2 regions of the Nocardioides sp. Z21_20 genome follow, and region 2 is predicted to be linked to the other one. Evidence: predicted binding sites of a transcription regulator. Region 2 holds the regulator's gene; the other holds the start of a gene.

Region 1 (9,290 bases), on a different contig from region 2:
CACCTTCAGGCTGATCTCCCGGGTGAGCCGGGAGGTCGTGTCGATCTCGGACGGCGCCAGGTCGGACTCACCGGGGAGCAGCAGGACGTCGTCGTAGGTGAGGCCGAGTGCCGCGAACTTCTCGGGGACTCCGTCGGATGCGCCAGCGGGAGCAGAGGTCAAGGTTCCACGAGCCTTTCGTGTGGCAGGAGGCCCCCAGTCTATCGGCGCGCCCGCTCAGAGCCCCAACGGCTTGAGGTCGCGCACCGGCACCCGCACGGTCAGCACCTCGGCGGCCATCCGGATCCGTCCGCGCAGCCCCGCCGCCAGCACCATCGGGAGCACCGCCTGGTTGTCGGCGCGGGTGGCGAGCACGATCTCCGCGGCCCCCTGCCCGGAGGCCAGCCGGGCCGCGTCGGTGAGCAGGCGGGTGCCGATGCCGCGGCGCTGCCAGGCCGGGTCGACGCGGAGGGTGACCTCGCGGACCCCCGGCTCGTCGCCCTCCGCCTGCACCTGCGCCAGCCCGACCACGGTCTCGTCGACGACCGCCGAGATCGTGTCGCCGCTCAGCTCGTAGGACGGGGTGGCCCCGGTACCGAGGCGCCGGGCCAGGTTGGGCACCAGCGCCGCCTCGCGGCTGCGGTGCAGCACGTCGCTGACCAGGTCGGCCAGCGCGGCCCCCCGGGCGTGCTCGGTCGCGGTGAACGGCGCCGTGCGGCGTACCTGCACCTGCACGTCGCCGACGGTGAGGTCCATGACGTCCTGGACCGGGGCGCCCCGGCCGGCGGGATCCGCCTCCGCGTCGAAGAGCTGGGCCACCACCTCCGGGAACCCCGCCGGGCTGGCCAGGATCGTCCGGGCCGCCTGGACGTAGCGGGCCGGCTGGTCCACCAGGGCGGCCTCGGTGCAGGCGAGCACCTGGACCGCCTGCACCCCCGAGCCCTCGACCAGACCGACGAGGTCGCCGATGCCCCAGTCGTCGGGCGTGCGCAGCACCAGCTCGTCGGTCACCGACCCGACCCCCGGGAAGATCTGCAGCCCCAGGATGTTCACCCCGGCATCGCCACAGCCGCGCGCCAGCACGGCCAGCGCGCCCGGTCGGTCGGGCATGTTCGTGCGGACTCTCCAGAGCATCGCTCTCCTCCTCAACAGCAAAGACCCCAGCCTGCGCTGCGTGCGTTGCCGGGGAGCGTCCACGGTGTTTCGGGCCCGTGACGGCCGCCGTCTGCCGCCCCGCCCCCCGCCCCGCGCCGTTTGGTCCCCAACGGAGGCGAATCCGGCCCCAGACATGCCGTCTCTGCCCAATCGGCGCCCATCACCGGCCGCCACGGCGGAAAGGACGCCGTTTGGTCCCCAACGGAGCGAAAACCGGCCCAGCAGCCGCCGTCTCCGCCCAATCGGCGCCCCAGCACCCGCCCGCCACTCCCCCGCCCCCGCACCACCCCCAGAAACACAGCACTCCCCGGCCGAGGTTCGGCCGGGGAGTGCTGGTGGTGCGGTGAGGAGTGGTACGGCTCAGTGGCCGTGACCGTGCCCGTGGCCGGCAGCGGCCGGGGCGTCGTCCTCGTCCTCGGGCTTCTCGACGACCAGGGTCTCGGTCGTGAGCAGCATGGCGGCGATCGAGGTCGCGTTGACCAGCGCGGAGCGGGTCACCTTGACCGGGTCGAGCACGCCCTGGGCGACCAGGTCGCCGTACTCGCCGGTGGCGGCGTTGTAGCCGTTGCCCACCCCGAGCTCGCGCACCTTGGTGGTCACCACGTAGCCGTTCTCGCCACCGTTCTCGGCGATCCAGCGCAGCGGCTCGTCGGCAGCCTTGCGTACGACGCGCACGCCGGCCGCCTCGTCGCCCTCGAGGCCGAGGCCGTCCTCGAGGACCTTGACCGCGTGGATGAGGGCGGAGCCGCCACCGGCGACGATGCCCTCCTCGATCGCGGCGCGCGTCGCGGAGACGGCGTCCTCGATGCGGTGCTTCTTCTCCTTCAGCTCCACCTCGGTGGCGGCGCCGACCTTGATCACGCAGACACCGCCGGCCAGCTTCGCGAGGCGCTCCTGGAGCTTCTCGCGGTCCCAGTCGGAGTCGGTGTTCTCGATCTCGGCCTTGATCTGGTTGACGCGACCCTCGACCTCGGCGGCGTCACCGGCGCCGTCGACGATGGTGGTGTTGTCCTTGGTGATCACGACGCGACGGGCCTGGCCCAGCACCTCGAGACCGACCTGGTCGAGCTTGAGCCCGACCTCGGGCGCCACGACCTGACCACCGGTCAGCGTCGCGATGTCCTGCATCATCGCCTTGCGGCGGTCACCGAAGGCCGGAGCCTTGACCGCGACGGCGTTGAACGTGCCGCGGATCTTGTTGACCACCAGCGTCGACAGGGCCTCGCCCTCGACGTCCTCGGCGAGGATGAACAGGGGCTTGCCGGACTGGATGACCTTCTCCAGCAGCGGCAGCAGCTCGGCGACGGCCGAGATCTTGCCCTGGTGCAGCAGGATGTAGGGGTCGTCGAGGACGGCCTCCATCCGCTCGGGGTCGCTGACGAAGTACTGCGAGATGTAGCCCTTGTCGAACTGCATCCCCTCGGTGAACTCCAGCTCGGTGCCCATGGTGTTGGACTCCTCGACGGTGATCACCCCGTCCTTGCCGACCTTGTCGAAGGCCTCGGCGAGCAGCTCGCCGATCACGCTGTCGCGCGAGGAGATGGTGGCCACCGAGGCCATGTCCTCCTTGGACTCCACCTCGCGGGCGGCGTCGCGCAGCGCGGCGCCGACGGCCTCCGCCGCAGCGTCCATGCCGCGCTTGAGGCCCATCGGGTTGGCGCCGGCGGCCACCGCGCGCAGCCCCTCGTGCACCATCGCCTGGGCGAGGACCGTGGCGGTCGTCGTCCCGTCACCGGCGATGTCGTTGGTCTTGGTGGCGACCTCCTTGCACAGCTGGGCGCCGAGGTTCTCGAACGGGTCGTCCAGCTCGATCTCACGCGCGACGGTGACACCGTCGTTGGTGATGGTCGGGGCGCCCCACTTCTTGTCGAGGACGACGTAGCGGCCCTTCGGGCCGAGCGTCACCTTGACGGCGTTGGCGAGGGCGTCGACACCGCGCTCGAGCGCGCGGCGGGCGTCCTCGTCGAACTCCAGGATCTTGGGCATTGCTCTCCTCGTGAACGCGATCGGGCCGTGCTCCCGAGGAACGCGCCCTCCTCAGCGGGAGGGCGCGTCCTCAGGCACACGACCCAGGGAAAATCAGGAAACGATAGCGAGGACGTCGCGACCGGAGAGGATGAGGAACTCCTCGCCGGCGTACTTGACCTCGGTGCCGCCGTACTTGCTGTAGATGACCTTGTCGCCCACGGAGATGTCCATGGGGATGCGCTCGTCGCCGTCCTCGTTGAAGCGGCCGGGGCCAACGGCCACGACCTCGCCCTCCTGGGGCTTCTCCTTGGCGGTATCGGGGATGACCAGGCCGGAAGCCGTGGTCTGCTCGGCGTCAAGGGGCTTGACGACGATGCGGTCCTCGAGAGGCTTGATGTTGACCGACACGATGTCGACCTCCACTTTCTCCACTAGGTCTTGACTCGAAGTGGGAGCGCTCTTCAATCGAGACCGCTCCGGCACGTGTTGAGCCTGCTCGGAGGTACGCCGTCGCGGGGGTCGCACTTCGTTGCAAGCACTGGCACCCTCAGGGTGAGAGTGCCAGAACAGACGTTAGCACTCGACCTGACGGAGTGCCAGAACGGTCGGCCCGTGGAGCGCCATCCGGCCTCTGAGAGGATCCAGGGGTGGACCTCGACGACTTCCGCTGGCTGCTCACCGACACCGGCCAGCGCGTGCTGGAGCAGGCCACCCACGCGTACGCCGACGCGGCCGGCGACCCGGTGCGCTCCGCGGCCGCGGTACGGCGCATCGAGGCCGACCCCGCCCACGCCGCCGCCGCGCTCACCCAGGTCCAGCTGCGCGCCCGGGCCGTCGCCAAGCTCGGCGAGCGGGCAGTGCGGATGTACTTCACCCCCGACGCCCTCGAGCAGGCCACCCGGCACCGCGTCGCCCAGCACCGGGCGGCCCGGCTCGCCGCCGCGGCTCCCTCCTCCGTGGTGGACCTGGGCTGCGGCATCGGCGGGGACCTGATCGCCTTCTGCGAGGCCGGCCTGACCGCCGCCGGGGTCGACCTGGACCCGGTCCGGGTGGCGGTGGCCGAGGCCAACCTCGCCGCGCTCGGGCTCGAGGGGGCGGTGATGGTCGCCGACGTCACCCAGGTCGACACCGAGGCGTTCGGGGTGGCCTTCGCCGACCCCGCCCGCCGCTCGGCGCGCGGCCGGATCTTCGACGTGGAGGGCTGGACGCCCCCGTGGCCGTTCGTCACCGGGCTGCTGGCCCGGCGCTCGGTGGTCAAGGTGGCGCCCGGGATCCCGCACGAGCTGGTCCCCGACGGCGTCGAGGCGGAGTGGGTCAGCGACTCCGGGGACGTCAAGGAGGCAGCGCTGTGGTCGCCGTACCTGGCCACCACCGCACGCCGGGCGACGGTGATCGGCGACCGCGGGCTGGCCACGCTCACCGACGAGGACGACCCGTTCGTCGGCCACGACCGGCCGGTGCGCGAGCTGGGGCGCTACCTCTACGAGCCGGACGGGGCGGTGATCCGCGCGGGCCTGGTCACCGCGGTGGCGGCCGGCGTGGGCGGCGGGCTGCTCGACGAGCACATCGCCTACGTGACCGGCGACGACGCGTTCGGCACCCCGTTCGCCCGCGGCTACGAGGTGCTCGAGGAGCTCCCCTACCGCGAGAAGCCGCTGAAGGCGGCGCTGCGTGCGCGTGGCGTCGGCCGGCTGACGATCAAGAAGCGCGGCGTCGACATCGTGCCCGAGCTGCTGCGCAAGCGGCTCGGGCTGACCGGCGACAACGAGGCGACGCTGGTCCTCACCCGGCTCGCCGGCAAGGGCGTCGCCCTGCTGGTGCGGCCGCTGTGAGCCTCGGCGCCCGGTCTGGGACATGACGAGGACGGCCGGGCGGTGACTGTGCACCGCCCGGCCGTCCGGGTCGTGGGGTGAAGCGGGGCGATCAGGCGCCGGCGGGGGCTGCCCGGCGACCGGTGGTGCCCTCGGCCTCCAGCGCGTTGACCTTCTTGGCGTGGCGCATGCCGAGCCCGGCGAGGATCAGCAGGGCGGCGGCGCCGACGAAGGCGGCGATCGCGGCGTAGCCGGCGATGGTGCCCATCGTGGCGAAGGCGAAGCCGTAGAGCAGCAGGCCGCGCAGGGTGTTGCCCATGAACAGCGACTGGCGCAGGGCGCCCAGCTCCGCGACCTCGGCCGGGTCGGCCTCGGGGTTGGCGTTGGCGGCCATGAACTCGCCGCTGACCTCTTCGTAGGTGCGGTTGTCGCTGGAGGCGTTCATGTGGACCTGGATGTAGTGGTCGGCGAAGGCGCGGGCCTGGTTGCCGGTGGTGAGCTTCTGGCCGGCGTACTGGTCGAGGGCCTCGTGCTGCTCCTTGGTCTCCAGCGCCTCCTTCTCCGGCATCGTGATGTCCTGGGCCGCGAGCTGGTCGTGCACCTGGTCGTTGATGAAGACGTTGGCCCAGGTGAGCAGGCCGCCGGCGGCGAGAAGGACGACGGCCAGCAGGATGCCGGTCCACGAGATCAGCTTGTCGAGTGCAGAGCGCACGGGGTTCTCCTTTGCGAGGTGCAGGGAACCCAATGTCCCTGCCGGTGATGACTTGAACGCTAGGTGCACCCGAGCAGCGCTCTCAGGGGCTTCGGGTCCGAACAGGAGTGGCTGCAAGGCCCCCCTTACCCGGGACAAGATGGGCCCGAAGGTCCCGTGGCCGACGGACCGAAAGACCCTGGAGGGCGGGACAGTGCCCGCGTCAGCAGCGGGGCGGGCGCAGTCCGGCGACCGGTACCGGGACCCGACCGGTCGCCCGCTCCCGGCCGCTGAGCACCCCGACGAGCGCCCGCATCGCGCCGGGAGTGGCGCCGTAGGTGGCCAGCCGGACCGGTGCATCCGAGCTGGCCAGCACGTACGGCGTGTCGGTGGCGACCGTGACGTCGCTGCCGGCGCGCGGCCGGTCGCCGTACCCGAGCACGTCGACGCGGGTCCCGCCCGGACCCACCCGCAGCCCCGCCCGGCGGGCGGCTCGGGTCAGCTGCGTGCGCCCCTGGGGGTCCCCGGTCGGGGTCACGGTGGCGCCGACGTGGCGGGCCCGGCACCGTCCCCGCACGACGGTGACGGCGGCCCGGGACAGCGCGGCGGACGCGCCCGCGTCGGGTGCGCGTCGCCGCCCGGACGACCCGGTCGCCTGGTGGCGCAGCAGCGCGATCTGCCGGGCGGCCGCCTGCTCCAGGCGCCGGCGCGGCAGCTCACCGGCACGGACGGCGCGGATCAGCCCGGCGCGGGCGGCGGCGGAATCGGGCGGTGTGAGCACCACGTCGGCGCCGGCGCGGACCGCGGCGACCGCGGCCGACGCGGAGTCGTGGGTGGCGCTGATCCCGGCCATGTCCAGGGCGTCGGTGACGACCAGCCCCTCGAACCCCATCCGCTGACGCAGCAGACCGGTGATCACCGGTCGCGACAGCGACGAGGGCACCCCCGGGTCGACCGCCCGCACGTCGAGGTGGGCGACCATCAGCGCCGACGCGCCCGCCTGCACCAGGCGCCGGAAGGGCAGCAGGTCGACGGCCCCGAGCCGCCTCAGCGAGCGCCGCTGGACCGGCAGCGTGCGGTGGCTGTCCTCGGCGACCGAGCCGTGCCCGGGGAAGTGCTTGGCCACCGGGAGGACGCCCACCTCGGCCAGCCCCGCGACACCGGCGAGCACCTGGCGCGCCACCAGCCGCGGGTCGGAGCCGGCCGCCCGGGACCCGATCGTGGGGTCCTGCGGCCCGCTGGTGACGTCGGCGACCGGCGCCAGGTCGACGGTGAAGCCGAGCCGGCGCAGCTCGCGGCCCAGGTGCCGGTGGGTGGCCCGGGTCAGCGGCGCCCGGTCGGCCGCCCCGGTCGACATGAACGACGGCAGCTCGGTGACCCCGTGCCGCAGGCGGGCCACCAGGCCGCCCTCCTGGTCGACGGCGATGAACAGCGGCCAGCCGCGCGAGCGTGTGGCACGGCGCAGGGCGGCGTTGGCCGCGCGGATGCCGGCGGCGGAGTCCACGTTCTCCTCGAAGGCGACCACCCCGCCCAGGTGCAGGCGGCGGACCAGGTCCACCGGCGCCCCGGTCCCGTCGTAGCGGGCCACCACCAGCTGGCCGGCCAGCGCCGGCAGCGGCAGGCGGCGTACGTCGCGCGCGGCGCGGTCGAGCTGGGCGGCGCTGGGCCCCCAGCCGGGACGCAGGCCCAGCCCGGCCGCGGCGCCGTCGCTCGAGCCGGCAGGGTCGGGGGCGGGCGTCGGCGCGGACTCGGCCGGGGTCGACGCGGACTGCGCGGGGGCCGGGGAGGCTGGGGCGGGTGCCTCGGCGTCCCGCTCGACGGGGGTGGCGGAGCAGCCGACGACGAGGAGCGCCGCGGCGAGGGTCAGGCCGGTGCGAGAAGACAGCATCGCCGTCCATGGTGCCAGCCGGAGGGTGGGTGCGGCGATCCGGCGGGGGTCGGGGCTGCGCCGCTCGGAGCGCACGCAAGCGGACGCGAGCCCAGGGCGATCCCGCGGTGTGCGGGAGCCCTGGGCTCGCGTGCGGCGAGGGCCCGACTCAGCCCAGGAGCGCCTTCTCCGCGCCGATCGTGGTGTCGTCGCCGTGACCGGTGTGCACCACGGTCTCGTCGGGCAGCGCGTAGAGCTTGGCCCGGATCGAGGACTCCAGGGTGGAGCGGTCGGAGTGGCTGCGCCCGGTGGCGCCCGGGCCGCCCTGGAACAGCGTGTCGCCGGTGAAGACGCAGTCGAGCTCGGGGGCGTAGAGGCAGACCGCGCCGGGGGCGTGGCCCGGGGTGTGCAGCACCCGCAGCGTGGTGCCGGCCACCTCGAGGTCCTGGCCGTCGGCGATGTCGACGTCCCAGAGCTCGTCGGGGTGGGTCAGCTCCCACAGCACCCGGTCGTCGGGGTGCAGCAGGATCGGCGCCACCACCCGCTCGCGCAGCGCGGGCGCGACCCGGACGTGGTCGTCGTGGGCGTGGGTGCACACGATGGCGCGGACGCGTCGCTCCGCCACCACGGCGAGGATCGCCTCCACGTCGTGCGGGGCGTCGATCACCACGCACTCGTTGTCGTCGCCGACCACCCAGATGTTGTTGTCGACGTCGAAGGTCTCCCCGTCCAGGCTGAACGTGCCCGAGACCACCGCGTGGTCCACACGCAGCGCGCCGCTCATCAGAGGATCACCACCGAGCGCAGCACGTCGCCGCGGCGCATCCGCTCGAAGGCCGCCTCGACGGCGTCCAGGGCGATCTCCTCGGTGACGAACGCGTCCAGGTCGAGGCGGCCCTGCTGGTAGAGGTCCACCAGCATCGGGAAGTCGCGGCTGGGCAGGCAGTCGCCGTACCAGCTCGACTTCAGCGCCCCGCCGCGACCGAACACGTCGCCCAGCGGGATCTCGGGGGTCATCATCTCGGGCGTGGGCACGCCGACGAGGACGACGGTGCCGGCCAGGTCGCGCGCGTAGAACGCCTGCTTCCAGGTCTCGGGGCGACCGACCGCCTCGATCACCACGTCGGCGCCGTCCGCGCCCTCGTAGGTCTGCGCGGCGATCCGCTTGATCTCCTCGACCGGGTCGACCTGCGAGGAGTCCACGGTGTGGGTGGCGCCCATCTCCTTGGCCTTGGCGAGCTTCTTGGGGTCGATGTCGACGGCGATGATCGGGCTGGCGCCGGCGAGCGCCGAGCCGGCGATCGCCGCCACACCCACGCCGCCGCAGCCGATCACCGCGACCGACTTGCCGCGGGTGACCGCGCCGGTGTTGATCGCGGCGCCGACGCCGGCCATCACGCCGCAGCCGAGCAGTCCGACCGCCGCGGGACGGGCGGCCGGGTCGACCTTGGTGCACTGTCCGGCGGCGACCAGCGTCTTCTCCGCGAACGCGCCGATGCCCAGCGCCGGGGACAGCTCGGTGCCGTCCTCGAGCGTCATCTTCTGGGTGGCGTTGTGGGTGTTGAAGCAGTACTGCAGCTCACCGCGCTTGCAGGCGCGGCACTCACCGCACACCGCGCGCCAGTTGAGGACCACGAAGTCACCCGGCGCCACCCCGGTGACGCCCTCGCCGACCGCCTCCACGATGCCCGCGGCCTCGTGGCCGAGCAGGAAGGGGAACTCGTCGTTGATGCCGCCCTCGCGGTAGTGCAGGTCGGTGTGGCACACGCCGCACGCCTGGACCTGCACCAGCGCCTCGCCCGGGCCCGGGTCCGGCACC
Region 2 (9,290 bases):
CTCTACGCCTCCTCCTGAGGAGGTTGACCGGCTGACGGCCGGTCCGACGCCGGTGGGAGGATGGGGGGCGTGCCCTCCACTCCTCCTCCCGGCGAGCCCGTGCCCGCGGACGGCTCGCTGCCGGAGTCCGCTCTGGAGGGGGTGGGCGCACGTCCCTTCGGGTTCTACGTCCACGTGCCGTTCTGCCGGGTCCGGTGCGGCTACTGCGACTTCAACACCTACACCGTCTCCGAGCTGGGCCCGGTCTCCTCGGCGCCGGGCGCCTCGCGGGCGTCGTACGCCGACGGCGTGGTCGCGGAGGTACGCCGCGCGCGCCGCGTGCTGGGCGAGCGTGACGTCCCGGTCGAGACGGTCTTCCTCGGCGGCGGCACCCCGACGCTGATCGAGCCCGGTGACCTGGCCCGGGTGCTGCAGGCGATCCGTGACGAGTTCGGCCTCGTGGCGGGCGCCGAGATCACCACCGAGGCCAACCCCGACAGCGTCACCCCGGCCAGCCTGGCGGCGCTGCGGGAGGCGGGGTTCACCCGGCTCTCGTTCGGGATGCAGTCGGCGGTGCCGCACGTGCTGGCCACCCTGGACCGCACCCACGACCCGCTGCGGGTGCCGCGGGTGGTCGAGGAGGCCCGCCGGGCCGGCTTCGACGAGGTGAGCCTGGACCTCATCTACGGCACGCCGGGGGAGTCGCTGGCCGACTGGCGCACCTCCCTGGAGGCGGCGCTGGCGTGCGGCCCCGACCATGTGTCCGCCTATGCGCTGATCGTCGAGGACGGCACCGCGCTGGCGCGCCAGGTGCGCCGCGGCGAGATCCCGATGCCCGACGACGACGACCTCGCCGACAAGTACCTCCTCGCCGACGAGGTCCTCGCCGCCGACGGGCTGCACTGGTACGAGGTCTCGAACTGGGCGCGCCGCGAGCGCAGCCAGTGCCGGCACAACGTCCTCTACTGGACCGGCGCCGACTGGTGGGGCGCCGGCCCCGGCGCCCACTCCCACGTCGGTGGGGTGCGGTGGTGGAACGTGCGCCACCCGGCCGCCTACGCGGCGCGGCTGTCCGACGACGTCAGCCCCGCCCAGGCGCGCGAGGTCCTCGGCGCCGAGGACCGACGCGTCGAGCGGGTGCTGCTGGAGATCCGGCTGCGCGCCGGGCTGCCCCTCGAGGTGCTCGACGCGGCGGGCCGGGCGGCCGTGCCCGACCTGGTCGCCCGGGGGCTGGTGGTCCCCGAGGGGGACCGGCTGGTGCTGACCACCCGGGGCCGGCTGCTGGCCGACGCGGTGGTGCGCGACCTGCTGCCCTGAGCCGACCCCGGGCGGAGGCTCGGGGTTGCCCCGAACGCCCCCGGACTTCGGTGTGATCGCCCCTCGGCGCGGCGTCGGCACACTAAGGTCGGAGCATGAGCCCAGGCCCCGACTTCAGCAAGCACCCCTCCGACGAGCCCGAGCCGTCGCCCGAGCAGCCGCACAGCGCCCCGCCGCCGCCGTACGGGGTGCCCCAGCCCGGCTACGGCCAGCCCGGCTACGGCCAGCCTCCCTACGGCGCGCCGGGCTACGGGCCGGGGATGGGCGTCCCGGCGCCGTACGGCGTGCACCCGGTCAGCGGGATGCCCTACTCGGACAAGTCGAAGCTGGTCGCGGGGCTGCTGCAGATCCTGATCCCGCTGGGCATCGGCCGCTTCTACATCGGCGACAGCCGCACCGGCGTGGCCCAGCTGCTGGTCACGATCTTCACCTGCGGCGTGGGCTCGCTGTGGCCCTTCATCGACGGGATCATGATGCTGGTCGGCAACCCGCTCGACGCCGAGGGCCGTCCGCTGCGGGGCTGACCCCCGACGGGCCGGCGGCGCCCGTGACCCGTCCGGGTCAGGGCGCCGTCACGAAGTCGATGAGCTCCTCGACCCGGCCGAGCAGCTCGGGCTCGAGGTCGGCGAAGGAGCCGACCTTGGACAGCACGTGCTTCCAGGCGCGCGCGATGTCGGCCTGGTCGCGGTGCGGCCAGCCCATGTGCTGGCAGATGCCCTTCTTCCACTCGATGCTGCGCGGGATCGTCGGCCACTGCTGCAGGCCGAGGCGGTCGGGCTTGACCGCCTGCCACACGTCGATGAAGGGGTGGCCGACGATCAGCACGTGCTTGCCGACCGGCGAGCGGGCGATGCCCTGGGCGATCCGGCTCTCCTTGGAGCCCTTGACCAGGTGGTCCACGAGCACGCCCACCTTGCGGTCCGGGCCGGGGCGGAAGTCGCGCAGGTGGTCGGCGAGGTCGTCCACGCCGCCCAGGTACTCCACCACCACGCCTTCGATGCGCAGGTCGTCGCCCCACACCTTCTCCACCAGCTCGGCGTCGTGGCGGCCCTCGACGAAGATCCGGCTCTGCCGGGCCACCCGGGCCGGGGCGTCGTGCACGGCGACCGAGCCGGACGCGGTGCGGGTCGGCTTCGCGGGAGCCTTGAGCCGGGTCGGGGGCGTGAGGATGACCGGCTTGCCCTCGAGCAGGAAGCCCGGCCCGAGCGGGAACGTGCGGCGCTTGCCGCGCCGGTCCTCCAGGGTCAGGGTGCGGATGTCGCGGTCGATCGCGACGACCTCGCCGCACCAGTCGGTGGTCACCTCCTCGACGACCAGGCCGAGCTCGGCCTCGGTCTCCACGGCGCGGCCGCGCTTGGGCGCGCGCCAGTCGGTGTTGAGGACGTTGGTTCCGTAGCGATCGCGGGAGGTCACCGGGCAACGCTAGGGCGCGCGAGCCTCATGGCCGGGCAGGGCACGCCGGTGAGACCCACTCCACGCGGCACGCCGGAGGCGGTTAGCGTCGTGGGCATGCCCAACCGCCTCGACATCGTCACCTTCCGCGACGAGCCGCCCCCGCCCGGGCGGTCGCCGTGGGTCCCCGGATCGGGGCCCTCGGTCGGGGTGGAGCTGGCCGCGCCCGATCCGGCCTGGGCGCGGCGCTACGAGGAGCTCGCCTCGCGGATCCGGGCCGCGCTGGGCACCCGGGTCCTCGACCTGACCCACGTCGGCTCGACCGCGGTCCCGGGGCTGATCGCCAAGCCGGTCATCGATATCGACCTCACCCTCGCCGACCCCGACCGCGAGGCGGCCTACCTGCCCGCTCTGGAGGCGGCCGGGTTCGAGCTGCGCGTGCGTGAGCCGTGGTGGCACGGGCACCGGATGCTGCGCAGCGAGCGGCCCGCGGGGCAGGTCCACGTGTTCGGCCCGGACAGTCCCGAGCCGCTCCGGCACCGGATCTTCCGTGACTGGCTGCGCGCCGACGCCGGCGACCGGGAGCGCTACGTCCGCGCCAAGCGGGCGGCCGCGCAGACGGCGGACGCGGAATCGCAGCTGGTGATGGACTACAACGCGGGCAAGGAGCCGGTGATCCTCGAGATCTACCAGCGCGCCTTCGTGGCGGCCGGCCTGCTCGAGGGCTGAGCTCGACGCGTGGCCGGCCCGGGCGCGCTCAGACCAGCGGCAGGTTGCGCTGGGCGCGCGGCAGGTGCGCATACCCGCGTCGTACGGCGTGGGCCAGGTCCTCGCGCGGGTAGGGCCACTCGGCGGCGGCGAGCGCCTCGTCGACGGGCACGCCGCGGGTGGACAGGTCGCGGATGGTCTCCGCCACCACGCCGATCGCGGCGCGCTGCTCCTCGACGAACTCCTTGCCCACCGGTGCGCCGTGGCCGGGGACGACGACCGTGGAGGCGGTGAGCAGGTTCAGGGTCAGGTCGAGCGCCAGCGGCCACTCCATCGGGTGGCAGTCCGCGCCGAAGCCCGGCACGCCGGACTCCTCGACGAGGTCGCCGGCGAGCAGCACGTCGACGTCGGGCACGCGCACCACCACGTCGCCGGCGGTGTGGCCCTTGCCGGGGTGGATCAGCTCGACCACGCGGCCGCCGCCGAGGTCGAGGGGCCAGACCGAGGAGAAGGTGTGGTCCGCGGCGACGATCTCGGTCGCCAGCACCTCCTCGCGGTGCGGGTCGTCCGGGTCGTCGCGGTAGGCCTGCTTGATCCGCTCGCCGGCGGCGACGGTGGCGGCCGCGGCGTCCTGGTGGGCGTGGATCGGCACCGCGCCGTACGCCGCGCGCATCGCCGCGTTGCCGAAGGTGTGGTCGAAGTGCTCGTGGGTGTTCACCACGGCCACCACGTCGCCGGCGCCCAGGGCCCGCAGATCGGCGATCACCTCGCCCGCGGCCGCGCTCGAGGCGTGGGTGTCCACGACCAGGAGCCCGTGCTCGCCGCCGATCGCGGTGACGTTGACGTCGAACCATGCATAGCGCGCGACCCAGACCCGGTCGGCCACCTCGGTGAACCTCATCTCACCACCCTAGGCGCGCGCCGGCCGGTGGGTGGGGGAGGGGCTCTCAGCCGAGGCCGGAGCCGAGCTCGCGGCTGAGCAGGGCGCCGAGCTCGGCGCGACTGCGGGCCGGCCGAGGGAACCAGAGCCGGTAGGTGTGCGCGCCGTCGACGTCGACCCAGTGCACCTCGACGCCGTCGCGGGTCAGGTCGGCGATGGCGGCGCCGGCCACGCTGCCCGCGCGCAGGCCGAGAGCCGTGGTCACGGTGTGGCGCAGCTCGGCGGGGTGGCCCTGGTTGGCGTGCTCGACCACGCGCCGCAGGTACCCGTCGTTCAGGTCGTGCTCGGTGCTGCGGAAGTGATCCAGGGAGACCCCGTGCGAGGACCGCGCGGTCCGCGCACTGACCCCATCCAGGTCCAGCTCGACCAGGAACGACGGCGGGCAGGGCGCGTGCCCGCGGCCCACCGGGCGCAGGCGCAGGGTCCCGGAGAGGGTGATCGAGGAGAGCGTGCTGCCCGACTCCGCCGCGAGGGTGAGGCGGGCCGCGCGCCCGCAGCCGGCGGCCAGCGCCAGCGCGCTGTCGGCCGGGCAGGTGAACGTCGGCACCCCGGAGGTGTCGCGGACCGCGAGGTCGACGATGTCGTCGAGGTGGCTGAGTCCCTCGACCTCCAGGGAGGCGGCGGCGGGGCACGAGAGCACCGAGCGGGCCTGTCCGGCCAGCGTGCTCGGGTCATGGGGCTGCTGGGTGGTGGTCATCGGTCTCCTCATCGACTTAGGGGAGCCTAACCTCACTTGCACCGGAACACCAGTGCTGTCTCACGGGCTTGTAGTCTTGGCACTCAGTAGGGATGAGTGCCAACGCGCTCAGCGTCGTCGGACCGAAGGGAGGCGTGACATGGTCGAGGACCGCAGACTCGCCGTCCTGCGTGCCATCGTCGAGGACTACGTGGCGACCGAGGAGCCGGTGGGGTCCAAGGCCCTGGTGGAGCGACACGGGCTCGGTGTCTCCCCGGCGACGGTGCGCAACGACATGGCCGTGCTGGAGGAGGAGGGGTTCATCACCCAGCCGCACACCAGCGCCGGCCGGGTGCCGACCGACAAGGGCTACCGGCTGTTCGTGGACCGGCTCACCACCCTCAAGCCGATGAGCGCCGCCGAGAGGCGCGCGATCGCGACGTTCCTCGACGGCGCCGTCGACCTCGACGACGTCGTCCAGCGCAGCGTGCGGCTGCTGGCCCAGCTCACCCGGCAGGTCGCCGTCGTGCAGTACCCCACCCTCTCGCGCAGCACCGTGCGTCACGTCGAGCTCGTCGCGCTGACGCCCTGCCGGCTGCTGGCGGTGCTGATCCTCAGCACCGGCCGGGTCGAGCAGCGCCTGGTCGAGCTGACCGAGCCGATCGGTGAGGAGCAGCTCGCCGCGCTGCGCACCCGCGTCAACCGGGCGGCCACCGGGGAGCAGATCTCCCAGGCCACCGCCGCGCTCGACGCGCTCGCCGACGAGGTGCCCCACGACGACAACGCGGTGACCGCGCAGGTGGTGGCCACGCTGGTCGAGGCGATGTCCGACCACCGCTCCGACGAGCGGGTCGCGGTCGGGGGAGCCGCCAACCTCGCCCGCTTCGGCGAGGGCTTCGACACCGCGATCCGTCCCATGCTCGAGGTCCTCGAGGAGCACGTGGTGCTGCTCAAGCTCCTCGGCGAGGCGACCAGCGGCGGGGCCGTCACCGTGCGGATCGGCCACGAGGGCCCCTACCAGGAGCTCGCCAGCACCAGCGTCGTCGCCACCGGGTACGGGCCCGGGGAGCAGGCCCTGGCCACCCTGGGCATCGTCGGACCGACCCGGATGGACTACCCGGGCACGATGGCCTCGGTGCGGGCCGTGGCCCGCTACGTCTCGCGGATCCTCGACGAGGCCTGACCCCTCCTCCAGCAGCCGCCACCAGCCAGCAACCAGCAGCAGAACAGGAACCCCACCTTGAGTCAGGACCTCTACGAGCTCCTCGGCGTCGACCGCGACGCGGACCCGGACGCCATCAAGAAGGCCTACCGGCGCCTTGCCCGGCAGCTTCACCCGGACGTGAACCCGGACCCGGAGACCCAGGAGCGCTTCAAGGAGGTCTCGCGCGCCTACGAGGTGCTCTCCGACCCGCAGAAGCGGGCGGCCTACGACCGCGGCGGCGATCCCTTCGGCGGCGGGGACGGCGGCTTCGGCCAGGGGGCGGGCTTCTCCTTCACCGACATCATGGACGCCTTCTTCGGGGGCAACGCTCCCGGCGGCCAGGGCGGCGGCCGCGGTCCGCGCCCGCGCGTGCGGCGGGGGCAGGACGCGCTCATCCGGCTCGAGATCGACCTGGCCGAGGCGGCGTTCGGCGTCACCCACGAGCTCAAGGTCGACACAGCCGTGGTCTGCACCACCTGTCACGGCGACGGAGCCGCCCCGGGCAGCGAGCCGGTGACCTGCGAGACCTGCCGTGGCGCGGGCGAGGTCGCCCAGGTCCAGCGCTCCTTCCTCGGCGAGATCCGCACGCTGCGCCCCTGCCCGGCCTGCCGCGGCTTCGGCTCGATCATCCCCGAGCCCTGCCGCGACTGCTCCGGCGACGGACGGATCCGCTCGCGCCGCAACCTGACCGTGAAGATCCCGGCCGGCGTCGACACCGGGACCCGGGTGCAGCTGCCCGAGCAGGGCGAGGTCGGTCCCGGCGGCGGCCCGGCCGGGGACCTCTACGTGGAGATCCACGTCCGGCCGCACGAGGTGTTCACCCGCGAGGGCAGCGACCTGCACTGCACCGTGTCGCTGCCGGTGACCGCGGCCGCGCTTGGCACCACGCTGACGCTGCCCACGCTCGAGGCCGACGTGCTCGCCGAGGGCCAGGACAAGCAGACCGACCTGGAGACCGAGTTCGAGCTCGAGATCCGTCCCGGCACCCAGTCCGGCACCGAGCAGGTGCTGCGCGGGCGCGGCGTCCCCGGTCTGCGCGGGCTGGGTCGTGGCGACCTCGTGGTCACCGTGGTGGTCGAGACGCCGACGCGCCTGGACGAGCGCCAGAAGGAGCTGCTCTTCGAGCTCGCCGCGCTGCGCGGCGAGGAGGCGCCCAGCGGCAACGTCGGGCCGGGGCAGCACCGCACGCTGAAGGACCGGCTGCGCAACGCCTTCCAGGGCCGCTGAGCAGGAGATGACGCTTCCGGTCCACCACCTGCCCGAGCTGGCGGCCTCGGGGGTCCCCGAGGCCGGCCGGCTGGTCGAGGTCACCGGTGACGAGGCCCACCACGCGGTCGCCGTACGGCGGCTGCGGGTGGGGGAGCAGGTCGTGCTCACCGACGGCGCCGGCACCGCCGTCACCGGCGAGGTCGTCGGCACCGGCAAGCGGCTGTTCACCGTGACCGTGCTGGCCGCCGAGGTCTCGCCCCGGCCGGCCCCGGAGCTGGTGGTGGTCCAGGCCCTCCCGAAGGGGGAGCGGGGCGAGCTGGCGGTGGAGATGCTGACCGAGATCGGCGTGGACGTCGTGGTGCCCTGGGCCGCCTCGCGCAGCGTGGCGGTGTGGCGCGGCGAGCGGGCGGCCAAGTCCCTGGCCAAGTGGCGCGCCACCTCCCGGGAGGCGGCCAAGCAGGCGCGGCGCAGCTGGTTCCCGCAGGTCCGTGAGCTGGCCTCGACCGCGGAGGTCGTCGAGCTGATCGGCTCCGCCGACCTGGCCGTCGTGCTGCACGAGGAGGCGGTCGAGCCGATCGGCGGCCTGGCGCTGCCCACATGCGGACGCGTCGTGCTGGTGGTGGGCCCCGAGGGTGGCGTCGCCGAGGACGAGATCGCGGCCTTCGGGGCCGCGGGCGCCCGTCCGATCCGGCTGGGCCACGAGGTCCTGCGCACCTCCACCGCCGGGGTGGCCGCCTGCGCGGCCCTGCTCGCCGGCTCCCCGCGCTGGGCCTGACCCGCGGGCCGGCTCGGCGCTACCTGACGACGACCGTCTTGGTGTCCCGAGTGGGGCCGGCACCCTCCCCGGAGGGCTCGTCGGTGAGGGCGACGAAGGTGTACCGGCCCGGAGCCAGCCCGGACACGTCGACCTCGGCCTGCCAGGGGTAGAGCCGGTCCATCCAGCCGGCCGCGGTCGCGAAGCCGGATCGCACGACCTGCGATCGGCGCCGCAGCTCCCACGGCACGGTGGCCTCGAACGAGCTGGCCAGACCCCGGGCGGTGAACGAGCCCCGGACCCGCTGGCCGTGGCGTGGCCAGGTGACGTTGGCCAGCGCCAGCACGTCCAGCGCAGGGGCGGCGGCGAAGCCGCGCCGGCGCTGCAGGCCGAGGACCGGCACCTGCTCGGTCCCCAGCAGGAACCTCACCCGGGCGCGTGAGCGCCCGGCGCCCTGGAGGGTGCGGACCAGCTGCTGTACGGCGAGCCGCGCCTGGCGCCGGGTCATCGCCTCCGGACGCTGGGTCCAGCTCCGGTCGCTGAGCCGCACCGAGTAGCGCCCGGTCCGCCCGGTGCCCTCGAGGCTGACGCTCTCGAGCGCGCCCGCGGGGAACAGCGAGCGGTAGTCGGGGTCCAGCGCCTCGCCCGCCGTGGTCAGTGCGGCGGCGGCCCCGACCGGGTCGGCGGCGGCGACCCGGCGCAGCTCACGGAACAGCCGGGGGCCGCCGGGGGCGTCCCCGACGAAGTACACCGGGACGGTGACGGTCTCGGGCCTCGTGCCGGGGGCGCGCCGGGGGGCCGCCCCGGGCGCCTGCCCGCGCGCGCCGGGACGCGCGGAGCGGCTGACCCGTGGCTCGACCCGGTCGTCGGAGGAGGCCTCGGGGGAGGCATCGGTGGAGCCGGCCGAGGCGCCGCTCGGCGGCGGGGACACCGGGCGCGCCGGCGTGCCGGACGCCGAGGGACCGCCGTCGGCCCGGGGCTCGGAGTCCTCGCCGCACCCGCTCAGCAGGGAGAGCGCGAGGGCGCCGGCCACGAGGGCGGCGGTCGCGGTGGCGGCAGGGCGGGCGGGGTGTCTCATCGACGTCCTTTGATCTGGTGCGGGAGAGCTGGT

The links. The regulator HrcA, encoded in region 2, represses chaperone genes, less so after heat shock. The targets are predictions, from matches to a motif close to TTGGCACTCGNNNNNNNCGAGTGCCAA.
Region 1: a site for HrcA is predicted at 3,676-3,702, ahead of groES (co-chaperone GroES). Genes of this name have one in related genera too.

The regions. Positions count from the first base shown of each region.
Region 1 is NZ_JCBAJX010000014.1:58,731-68,020, forward strand. It holds gene guaB (IMP dehydrogenase) at 1-162, opposite strand, end outside; gene AC6EH9_RS17370 (GNAT family N-acetyltransferase) at 217-1,113, opposite strand; gene groL (chaperonin GroEL) at 1,495-3,120, opposite strand; gene groES (co-chaperone GroES) at 3,214-3,510, opposite strand; gene AC6EH9_RS17385 (class I SAM-dependent methyltransferase) at 3,750-4,934, shown strand; gene AC6EH9_RS17390 (hypothetical protein) at 5,026-5,625, opposite strand; gene AC6EH9_RS17395 (glycoside hydrolase family 3 protein) at 5,828-7,492, opposite strand; gene AC6EH9_RS17400 (MBL fold metallo-hydrolase) at 7,641-8,255, opposite strand; gene AC6EH9_RS17405 (S-(hydroxymethyl)mycothiol dehydrogenase) at 8,255-9,290, opposite strand, start outside.
Region 2 is NZ_JCBAJX010000004.1:197,875-207,164, forward strand. It holds gene AC6EH9_RS09660 (AMP-dependent synthetase/ligase) at 1-18, shown strand, start outside; gene hemW (radical SAM family heme chaperone HemW) at 70-1,296, shown strand; gene AC6EH9_RS09670 (TM2 domain-containing protein) at 1,392-1,820, shown strand; gene AC6EH9_RS09675 (DUF3097 domain-containing protein) at 1,858-2,709, opposite strand; gene AC6EH9_RS09680 (GrpB family protein) at 2,806-3,417, shown strand; gene AC6EH9_RS09685 (MBL fold metallo-hydrolase) at 3,446-4,297, opposite strand; gene AC6EH9_RS09690 (DUF2470 domain-containing protein) at 4,344-5,033, opposite strand; gene hrcA (heat-inducible transcriptional repressor HrcA) at 5,173-6,195, shown strand; gene dnaJ (molecular chaperone DnaJ) at 6,253-7,443, shown strand; gene AC6EH9_RS09705 (16S rRNA (uracil(1498)-N(3))-methyltransferase) at 7,451-8,200, shown strand; gene AC6EH9_RS09710 (Gmad2 immunoglobulin-like domain-containing protein) at 8,220-9,257, opposite strand.